3 regions of the Streptomyces saintjeani genome follow, and region 2 is predicted to be linked to each of the others. Evidence: riboswitches for the same ligand, from Rfam matches in the RefSeq annotation. Region 2 holds a riboswitch; each other region holds the start of a gene.
What was found. A riboswitch is a leader RNA that binds a small molecule or an ion and turns the genes downstream of it on or off. The one in region 2 is predicted to bind cobalamin.
Positions count from the first base shown of each region.

Region 1: another riboswitch for cobalamin. It lies ahead of ACQCO7_RS09695 (cobalamin biosynthesis protein); the one in region 2 lies ahead of ACQCO7_RS04605 (ABC transporter substrate-binding protein).
Region 3: another riboswitch for cobalamin. It lies ahead of ACQCO7_RS28580 (ribonucleoside-diphosphate reductase subunit alpha); the one in region 2 lies ahead of ACQCO7_RS04605 (ABC transporter substrate-binding protein).

Region 1 is NZ_CP189624.1:2,172,670-2,175,936, reverse strand. It holds gene ACQCO7_RS09700 (cobyric acid synthase) at 1-623, opposite strand, end outside; gene ACQCO7_RS09695 (cobalamin biosynthesis protein) at 620-1,576, opposite strand; cobalamin riboswitch at 1,678-1,818, opposite strand; gene ACQCO7_RS09690 (hypothetical protein) at 1,968-2,189, opposite strand; gene ACQCO7_RS09685 (anion permease) at 2,210-3,267, opposite strand, start outside.
Region 2 is NZ_CP189624.1:1,004,812-1,008,078, forward strand. It holds gene ACQCO7_RS04590 (helix-turn-helix domain-containing protein) at 1-336, shown strand, start outside; gene ACQCO7_RS04595 (GNAT family N-acetyltransferase) at 520-1,041, shown strand; gene ACQCO7_RS04600 (GNAT family N-acetyltransferase) at 1,170-1,721, shown strand; cobalamin riboswitch at 1,779-1,925, shown strand; gene ACQCO7_RS04605 (ABC transporter substrate-binding protein) at 2,012-3,028, shown strand; gene ACQCO7_RS04610 (FecCD family ABC transporter permease) at 3,025-3,267, shown strand, end outside.
Region 3 is NZ_CP189624.1:6,233,649-6,236,915, forward strand. It holds gene ACQCO7_RS28580 (ribonucleoside-diphosphate reductase subunit alpha) at 1-1,958, opposite strand, end outside; cobalamin riboswitch at 2,092-2,216, opposite strand; gene mctP (monocarboxylate uptake permease MctP) at 2,568-3,267, opposite strand, start outside.

The DNA.
Region 1 (3,267 bases), 1.2 Mb from region 2:
GGTTCCAGCAGCGACACATCGCCGCGGAACTTGTTCACCAGGAACCCGGCGACCAGTGCCTGGTCCTCCGGCGAGAGCAGGGCGACCGTCCCGAAGAACGAGGCGAAGACGCCGCCCCGGTCGATGTCCCCGACCACCAGCACAGGGAGCCCCGCGCCCCGGGCGATGCCCATGTTGACGATGTCGGTGCGCCGCAGGTTGATCTCGGCGGGCGATCCGGCGCCCTCGCAGATCACCACGTCGTGCGTGGACCGGAGTTCGGCGAGGCAGTCGAGCACCGTCCCGAGAAGCTGCTCCTGCCGGCCCCCGTGATACCGGCGCGCGTCCATCTCGCCGACGGGCTTCCCCATCAGCACGACCTGACTGCTCCGCTCCCCGCCGGGCTTCAGCAGCACGGGGTTCATCAGCGCGGTCGGCTCGATCCGGCACGCCTGCGCCTGCATGGCCTGCGCCCGCCCGATCTCGGCACCCTCGCGGGTCACGAACGAGTTGAGGGACATGTTCTGCGCCTTGAAGGGCGCGACCTTCACGCCCTGCCGTACGAGCCACCGGCAGATCCCGGCGGTGACGACACTCTTCCCGGCGTCGGAGGTGGTCCCGGCGACCAGTAGCCCGCCGCTCATACGCTGGCCCCCTTTTTCAGCAACCGTTTACACAACATCCGTCCAGCGACCGTCGCCCCCAGCGCCAGCCAACTCACCCGCCGGGACAGCCGTACCGCCCGCTCGATGTCCCCGACGACGACCCCGCGTCCACCCCCGTTGAGCACGGGCCGGTGTTCAACACGACCCGCATAGGACAAGGTCCCCCCCATCCGCACCCCCAACGCCCCCGCGAACGACGCCTCCACCGGCCCCGCGTTGGGGCTCGGATGCGTCACCGCGTCCGCCCGCCAGGCCCGCACAGCCCCCCGCGCATCGTCCCCGGCGACACACGCGAGCACGGCCGTCAGCCGGGCCCCCGGCCACCCGGCGACGTCGTCGAGCCGGGCCGAGGCCCACCCGTACCGCAGGTGCCGGGGCGACCGGTGCCCCACCATCGCGTCGAGCGTGTTGACGGCCCGGAACCCGAGCAGCCCCGGCACCCCGCCCACGGCCCCCCACACCAGCGCGCCCACCACCGCGTCGGACGTGTTCTCAGCAACCGATTCCACAACGGCCCGCGCGATCCCGTCGGCGTCCAGCGCCTGCGGATCGCGCCCGCACAGGTGCGGCAGCCGCGCCCGCGCCGCGTCGACGTCCCCGGCCGCCAGCGACCGCCCGATGTGCCGGGCCTCGCGGGCGAGGGAGGTACCGCCGACGACCGCCCAGGTGGCGACGCCGGTCAGGGCGAGGGAAGCGGCGGGGGAGCGGCGTACGGCAGCCTGCGAGGCCGCGCCGAGAGCCACCGCGCCCCCCGCGCAGACAGCCGTGTGCAGCGCCCCCCACCCCCGGTGGTCGCGCCACAACGCCCGCTCCACAGACACCGCGGCGCGCCCGAACGCGGCGACCGGATGCCCCCGGCGGGGATCGCCGAACAGCAGGTCACCGAGGAGTCCGGCGGCGGCGCCGTACGCGTAGATGCGATCGGCACCCATCGGCTCAGCCGGCCGTGGGAACGGTCGGCGGTCGGAGTCGGTTCCTCAATCGGCGGCCGAGCATGGCGGTATGTCCTCACTCAGGGTGTCCACGCCCTGGTTCGACGAGACCGGCGGTGGGAGTTCCTGGCTCCCGGGGATGACTACCCCGGTCACAGTGGCGGGACCGCGCCGGATTCGCACCGGACTTCCTCCTGAGCCGCCGTACATGGCCCTGGCAGTCCACCACGGGCCTCAAACACCCGTCAACTCACCGTTGACCTGCGAGAGCGGAGTGTGCAGAACCCCACACGGCCCCACCCGTGACCCGGCCCACACCCACGCACGAAACCCCGCACAGCCGAAGCCGCACGGGGTTGTGCAAACGGTTGCTGCCGGTTTTCCGGAGAGCTCAGGCGACGATCAGGCTGATGCCGTACGCCACAGCCCCCAGGCACGCCGCGAAACACGCGTACGCCCCCGTCACCGCGAGCGCCGCCGAACCCCCGTCGGCCTGGGCGCGTTCGTGGCGGGAGAGGCCCATCACGCCCAGCGTGAAGAGGGTCACGATCCCGACGGTGACCACGAGGCTGACACCGAAGACGGAGCCGAGTGCGGACCAGTCGATCTTCATGGTTGCGGTGTCCTTCGGGGTCAGACGGTCGCGGCCGGGGGAGCGGCCGGGTCGGTGGTGGCGGTCGCCGGAGCGGGGATGACGACCTTGATGTCGGCGGCCTCGACGGCACCGGCGACCGGAGTCGCGACGGCTTCGTCCGTGTCGTTCACGTTGTTGTGGTCCACGACCTCACGCCGCGAGACCTTCCAGATCGCGGCGCTCGACGCGACGAGGAACACCGCGACGGCGGCCGTACCCCAGTCGCCCAGGTCCGTGACCGACTCCGCGAGCGCCCCGACCAGTGCGGCGGCCGGCAGCGTCAGCCCCCACGCGACGAACATCCGCGTGGCCGTCGACCACCGCACGACCCCGCCCTTGCGGCCGAGCCCCGCGCCCATCACGGACCCGGAGACCGCGTGCGTGGTGGAGAGGGAGAAGCCGAGGTGCGACGACGCGAGGATGACCGTCGCGGCGGACGTCTGCGCCGCGAACCCCTGGCGCGGCTGGAGGTCGGTGAGGCCCTTGCCCATCGTGCGGATGATGCGCCAGCCGCCCAGGTACGTGCCGAGCGCGATCGCGAGGCCGGCGGAGAGGATGACCCAGGTGGGCGGGTCCGAGTCGGGCGCGAGCGAGCCGCCCGCGACGAGCGCCAGCGTGATGATGCCCATCGTCTTCTGCGCGTCGTTCGTGCCGTGCGCCAGCGAGACGAGCCCGGCCGAGGCGATCTGCCCGAACCGGTAACCCTTTTCGGCCGCGTTTCCGTCGGCCTTCTTCGCCAGGGTGTACGACAGCCGCGTCGCCAGCATCGCGGCGACCCCGGCGACGATCGGCGCGGCGACTGCGGGAATCAGCACCTTCGTGACCAGCACGTCGCCGTGCACCGCGCCGGTCCCGGCGGAGGCCAGCGTCGCGCCGATCAGGCCGCCCATCAGGGCGTGCGAGGAGCTGGAGGGGAGGCCGACCAGCCAGGTCAGCAGGTTCCAGAGGATCGCGCCGACCAGCGCCGCGAAGATCACCTCGGGTCGTATACCGCTTTCGTCGACAAGTCCCTTGGAGATCGTGTTCGCGACCTCCACGGAGAGGAACGCCCCCACAA
Region 2 (3,267 bases):
GCGGAGTTGGCCCTCTCCGAACAGCCCCTGCTGGGCGCCTATGTGACGGCCCGTCTCCTGGCCGCCCTCGACCCCACCGACGACTTCCACCGCCAACTCGCGCTGACCGCGCTGACGTTCCTGGACCTGGGCCGCCGCCTCGACCAGACCGCCGCCGCACTCTTCACCCATCCCAACACCATCCGCTACCGCCTGGCCCGCCTCCAGCAGATCACGGGAAGCTCCCTGGGCAGCGGACCGGGCGGCCACACGGAAACGCTGCACTGGTGGTGGGCGTTGACGACATGGCTGGGCGGGGAACGAGCGGTGGACGCGTCGTACGAGGACGCCGGTTAGCCCAGCGGCGCTCCCACTCCCACAGGGGGCTCCGCCGGTGATCGACGGCGAGATCCTCACCGAGCGGTCCGACGCGTTCGATCGCTTCGGGGATGCGGGGATCGCCGTACACAGGTCCATGGTGTGTGTTCCCCCTACGATCGGGGTCCGACGACAGGACAGGAGACGTGAGGGGTGAACGGGATGTCGGCGGAGCCGGTCCGTACCGCGCGGCTGGAGCTGCTGCCGCTGCGGGTCGAGTACGCCGAGGAGATGGCGGAGGTGCTGGCCGACCCGGCGTTGCACGCGTTCATCGGCGGGGCGCCGCAGACGGTGGACGAACTGCGGGCGCGGTACGGACGCTTGGTCACAGGGTCTCCCGAGCCGGACGTCTCCTGGCTGAACTGGGTGGTCCGGCTCCGGGAGAAGGGGTGTCTGGTCGGCACGGTTCAGGCAACGGTCACGAACTCCGCCGAAGGACTCCTCGCCGAGGTCGCGTGGGTCGTGGGGACGCCGTGGCAGGGACGGGGGATCGCGGGTGAGGCGGCTCGGGGGCTGGTGGGGTGGCTCGGCGGGATGTCGGTGCGTACGGTCGTCGCGCATGTCCACCCCGAGCACGCCGCGTCCGCTGCCGTGGCGGCGGGGGCGGGGCTCGTGGCCACCGGGGAGTGGCACGAGGGCGAGATGCGGTGGCGGAGGAGGATGACGGCCGAGGGGGATGCGTGAGCTGGAGTCCGTCGGTCTATCGGTTCGCCGAGGGCGGGGACGACCGGCCCGACGTTCCGGGAGGCGCTCACCCGGCGCCTGGGGAAAACCCGAAGCGCCGGTCGTTCCCCGGGAGTTACGTTGCTCCGATGACCTCCCTCACCACCGACCGCCTCCACCTCCGCCTCTTCACCCCGGACGATCTCGACGACCTGTACGCGTACCAAGGGCTGCCCGAGGTCGCGCGTTATCTGTACCGGCCGCCGCTCGGCCGGGAGCAGTGCGCCGAGAGTCTGGCCCGCCGCGCCAAGGGGTCGTCCTGGAGCGAGGACGGCGACAGTCTGGTCCTGGCGGTGTGCCGGCGAGGCGAACCCGGGGTCGTGGGGGAGATCGTTCTCAAGCTGGCGAGCGCGAACGCCCGGCAGACCGAGATCGGCTGGGTCTTCAACCCCGCGCACAGCGGCCGGGGTTACGCCACGGAGGCGGCCCGCGCGGGAACCGTCCTGGCCTTCGGCGAGCTGCGCACCCACCGCCTCTACGCCCGCATCGACACCCTGAACACCGGTTCCGTACGCATCGCCGAGCGTCTCGGCATGCGCCGCGAGGCCCACTTGATCGAGAACGACCTCAACGGGGAGAGCTGGGGCAGCGAGTACGTGTACGCGATGCTGGCGCGGGAGTGGGAGAGCGAGCAGGGGTGAGAACCCGCGCCCCCTCCCCCGCGTGATAACTTCCCAGGGCCAGTCGAACCCACGTGCGTCCACGTGAACGCACGAGGTCAGGGAATCCGGTGGAACTCCGGAGCTGACGCGCAGCGGTGAGGGTGACGGGCGGGACAGCAAGGCCACTGGACGGTTCGTCCGGGAAGGCGTCCCGGCTGGACGATCCCGAGTCCGAAGACCTGCTGGCGGCCTCCGGCCGGAGACGCGGTCGGGGGTGCGACCGTACGACCGGGCTTCGCGTACGAGCCCTCGACGCCGAAGGAAGCTCTGTGCGACTCGCACGTCCTGCCGTACTGGCCCTTGCATCCGCTGTCCTCGTCGCGGGGTGCGGAACGTCCTCCTCCGACGAGAAGGCGTCCGCGACCGACGCCGTCACCCTCACCAACTGCGGCCGGAAGGTCACCGTCGACAGCCCGCCCAAGCGCGCGGTCTCCCTCAACCAGGGCACCACGGAGATCATGCTCTCCCTGGGCCTCGCGGACCGCATGGCCGGCACGGCGACCTGGACGGACCCGGTGTCCAAGGGCCTGGAGAAGGAGAACGCGAAGGTCGAGCGCCTCGCGGACAACGCCCCTTCGCTGGAGACGGTCCTGGACGCGGAACCGGACTTCGTGGCGGCCTCGTTCGCGTCGACGCTCGGCAAGGGTGGCGTGGCCCCGAGGGACCAGTTCGAGAAGCTGGGCGTGCCGACGTACCTGTCCCCCTCGGACTGTGTCGGCAAGGACAACGACGGGGACGGCGACGGTGCCCGCACGCAGCCGCTGTCGATCGACACGATCTACGGCGAAGTCCTGGACCTGGCAAGGATCTTCGGCGTCGAGGAGCGCGGCGAGAAGCTGGTCGCGGACCTCAAGGCACGCGTACAGAAGGCGACTTCGGGGCTGAAGGCCCAAGACGTCACCCTGCTCTACTGGTTCGCGAACTCCCAGTCCCCCTACCTCGCGGGCTGTTGCGGAGCCCCCGGCGTCATCACCCGCGCGCTGGGCGCGAAGAACGTCTTCGACGACACCAAGGACGAATGGCCGCAGGTGAGTTGGGAGACGGTGGCGGACCGCGACCCGGCGGTCCTGGTGATCGGCGACCTCACCCGCAAGCAGCAGACGGCGGAGACGGCCGCGAAGAAGATCGAGTTCCTGGAGTCGAACCCGGCGACGAAGAACATGACGGCGGTGAAGGAGAAGCGCTACGTCCTGCTGTCGGGCCAGGCCATGAACCCCACGATCCGTACGGTCGAGGGCATCGAGAAGGTCGCGGCGGCGCTGCGGACGTACGGCCTCGGCAAGTGACCCGGGGTCTCCTGCTGGGTGCGGGCGGCCTCGCGCTGCTGGCCGCGTCGGTCGCGCTGGCGATCACGATCGGCCCGGCGGACATCGCGGTCGCGGACGTGTGGGCGTCGGTCGCGTCCCATCTGGGCTGGGGCCACACGGAGTTGAGCCCCCTGCGGGACGGCATCGTGTGGAACCTGCGCCTCCCGCGCACGCTCCTGGCGGCGGTGTGCGGCGCCGGGCTCGCGGTGTGCGGCGCG
Region 3 (3,267 bases), 5.2 Mb from region 2:
TTCAGGTCCTGCACCAGGTACGAGTTGACCTGGAGGAACTCCCCGGACAGCGTCTCGCGCTTGAACAGGTTGGACACCTGCGGCTCGATGCACTCGTACACACCGGCGATGGACGCGATGGTCGCGGTCGGCGCGATCGCCAGCAGCAGTGAGTTGCGCAGGCCGGTCGACGCGATCCGCTCGCGCAGCGCCGCCCAGCGCTCCGGCCAGGTGAACTCGACGCCGAAGTGGTCGGGGTGCAGCACGCCACGGGCCGTACGGGTCTTCTCCCAGGCGGGGAGCGGACCGGACCGCTCGGCGAGGGTCGCGGACGCCTCGTACGCGGCGAGCATGATGCGCTCGGCGATCCGCGTCGACAGCTCCTTCGCCTCGGGCGAGTCGAACGGGATGCGCAGCTTGAAGAAGACGTCCTGGAGGCCCATCGCGCCCAGGCCCACCGGCCGCCACCGGGAGTTGGAGCGGCCCGCCTGCTCGGTCGGGTAGAAGTTGATGTCCACGACCCGGTCGAGGAACGTCACGGCCGTACGGACGGTCTCGTCCAGCCGCTCCCAGTCGATGTCGCCGCCGGTGACGAACGCGCCCAGGTTCACCGAACCCAGGTTGCAGACGGCCGTCTCCCCGTCGTCCGTGACCTCCAGGATCTCCGTGCAGAGGTTGGAGGAGTGGACCACGTGGCCCGGCTCGGCGGTCTGGTTCGCCGTACGGTTCGCGGCGTCCTTGAACGTCATCCAGCCGTTGCCGGTCTGCGCGAGCGTGCGCATCATCCGGCCGTACAGGTCCCGCGCGGGGATCGTCTTCTTGGCGAGCCCCTCGGCTTCGGCCTTCCGGTACGCCGCGTCGAACTCGTCGCCCCACAGGTCGACCAGTTCCGGCACGTCCGAGGGCGAGAACAGCGACCACTCCTGGTCGGCGTTCACGCGGCGCATGAACTCGTCCGGGATCCAGTGCGCGAGGTTCAGGTTGTGCGTACGGCGGGCGTCCTCGCCCGTGTTGTCCCGCAGCTCCAGGAACTCCTCGATGTCGGAGTGCCAGGTCTCCAGGTACACCGCCGCCGCGCCCTTGCGCCGCCCGCCCTGGTTCACGGCCGCGACACTCGCGTCCAGCGTCTTCAGGAACGGCACGATGCCGTTGGAGTGCCCGTTCGTGCCCCGGATCAGCGAACCCCGGCTGCGGATACGGGAGTACGACAGGCCGATGCCGCCGGCGTGCTTCGACAGGCGGGCGACCTGGTGGTAGCGGTCGTAGATGGAGTCCAGCTCGTCCTTGGGGGAGTCCAGGAGGTAGCAGGACGACATCTGCGGGTGCCGGGTGCCGGAGTTGAACAGCGTGGGGGAGGACGGGAGGTAGTCCAGGCGGCTCATCAGGCCGTACAGGGCGGCGACCTCGTCCAGGGCTCGTACGGTGTCGTCCTCGGCGAGCCCGGAGGCCACGCGCAGCAGGAAGTGCTGGGGCGTCTCGATCACCTTGCGGGTGATCGGGTGCCGCAGCAGGTACCGGCTGTGCAGGGTGCGCAGGCCGAAGTAGCCGAAGCGGTCGTCGGCCACCGGGTCGATCAGGCCGTCCAGGTAGGTGGCGTGCAGCCGCGCGAACTCCGCCGTGCGGTCCGCGATCAGGCCCTCGCGGTGGCCCACGGAGACCGACTCCGTGAACGTCGTCACACTCTGCGAGGCGGCCTCCGCGCGGATGCTGATCGTCAGCAGGCGCGCGGCGAGACGCGAGTACGCCGGGTCCTCCGAGATCAGGCCCGCGGCGGCCTCCGTCGCCAGCTCCCGCAGCTCGGCCTCGTCCGCCCGCGCGGAACGGCCCCGCAGCGCCGCGGCGGCGACCCGGCCGGGGTCCGCGTCGGGGAGGTCGGCGGTCAGCTCCGTCAGGGTCCGCAGCAGCGCGGTACCGGGACCGTCGGTTCCGGTCTCGACCGCCTGGACCTCTGAAACGGGTTCGGCTGGCGCGATGGTCACGTGAGGCTCTCCCTCGCTCGGCAAGGGGCCTTCGCGGGAGGGCATGGGGCAGCACGGACGCACGACACGTACGCGTACCCGGCCCACTCCGCGAGGCCCGGACGTCAGGGCACGCCGGGCCGTCCCTGAGCACGGCTGGCGCTTGCTGCCGACAGGTCCTCGGACTGACTCCTGGGCGCGTATGCGCACAAGTACACCGTTGCGGGACAGTTCCGGATTCCCACCGGATTCCCCTGCGGCGACAGCGAGCATGAGCATACATCTAGTGCCGGCCTGTCAGGTCACCCCCAGATGTTGTGTCGCGTCGGCTTCGGAGCGTCAACTGTTGGGTGGGAAGTGTGAACTCGGGAGTGTCGGGACGAAAGGCCGCGAGCCGCCGTGGGGCTTGCTGTCCGGGGGCGGCTGCGGGTCCGCCGTGGCTGGTCGCGCAGTTCCCCGCGCCCCTGGAAAAGATGCGCCGCGCGCACTTTTCGTCGGCGCGGCGGCAGCCGCGTACAGAGACAGCAGCGCGCCCCTGAAAGCGCGCGGCAGCGCGTCTTTCAGGGGCGCGGGGAACTGCGCGAGCGACCACGACGGTGCCGCAGCCGCCCGACGGCAGGGAGCGCCGAGCTAGTGGGCCGCTCCCGACGTCGCCGGGGGAAGTTCCGTCTGGACCCCCGGGTCGCCCGCGTCCGCCGTGTAGTCCGACGGACTCGTCTCGTCCACCCCGTCCGGCGCCTTCGCCGCGCGCAGGACGAACGTCAGGACCACCGTCACCGCCACGTTCAGGACGAACGCCGTGAGGCCGATGTAGCCGATCTCACCGATGCCCGGGATCTCCTTCGAGCTGCCGCCGAAGTGCTTCTGCGTGGGGGAGGCGACGCCGTACGCGGCGATCGTGCCGTAGATCATGCCCACGGCCCAGCCGCCCAGCAGGGCCCAGCGGTGGAACCAGCGGGTGAAGAGGCCGCCGACCAGGGCCGGGAAGGTCTGGAGGATCCAGATGCCGCCAAGGAGCTGGAAGTTGATCGCGGTGGTCTTGTCCATCGTCAGGACGAAGATCAGGGCGCCGACCTTCACCAGGAGCGAGACCAGCTTGGAGATCTTCGTCTCCTGCTCCGGCGTGGCGTCCGGCTTGAGGAAGTCCTTGTAGATGTTCCGCGTGAAGAGGTTGGCCGCCGCGATGGACATGATCGCCGCCGGTACCAGCGCGCCGATGCCGATCGCCGCGAACGCCACGCCCGCGAACCAGTCGGGGAACATGTCCTCGAAGAGCTGGGGGATGGCCAGCTGACTGTTGCCGTGGGTGTCGACGTTCGCCGCGATGGCC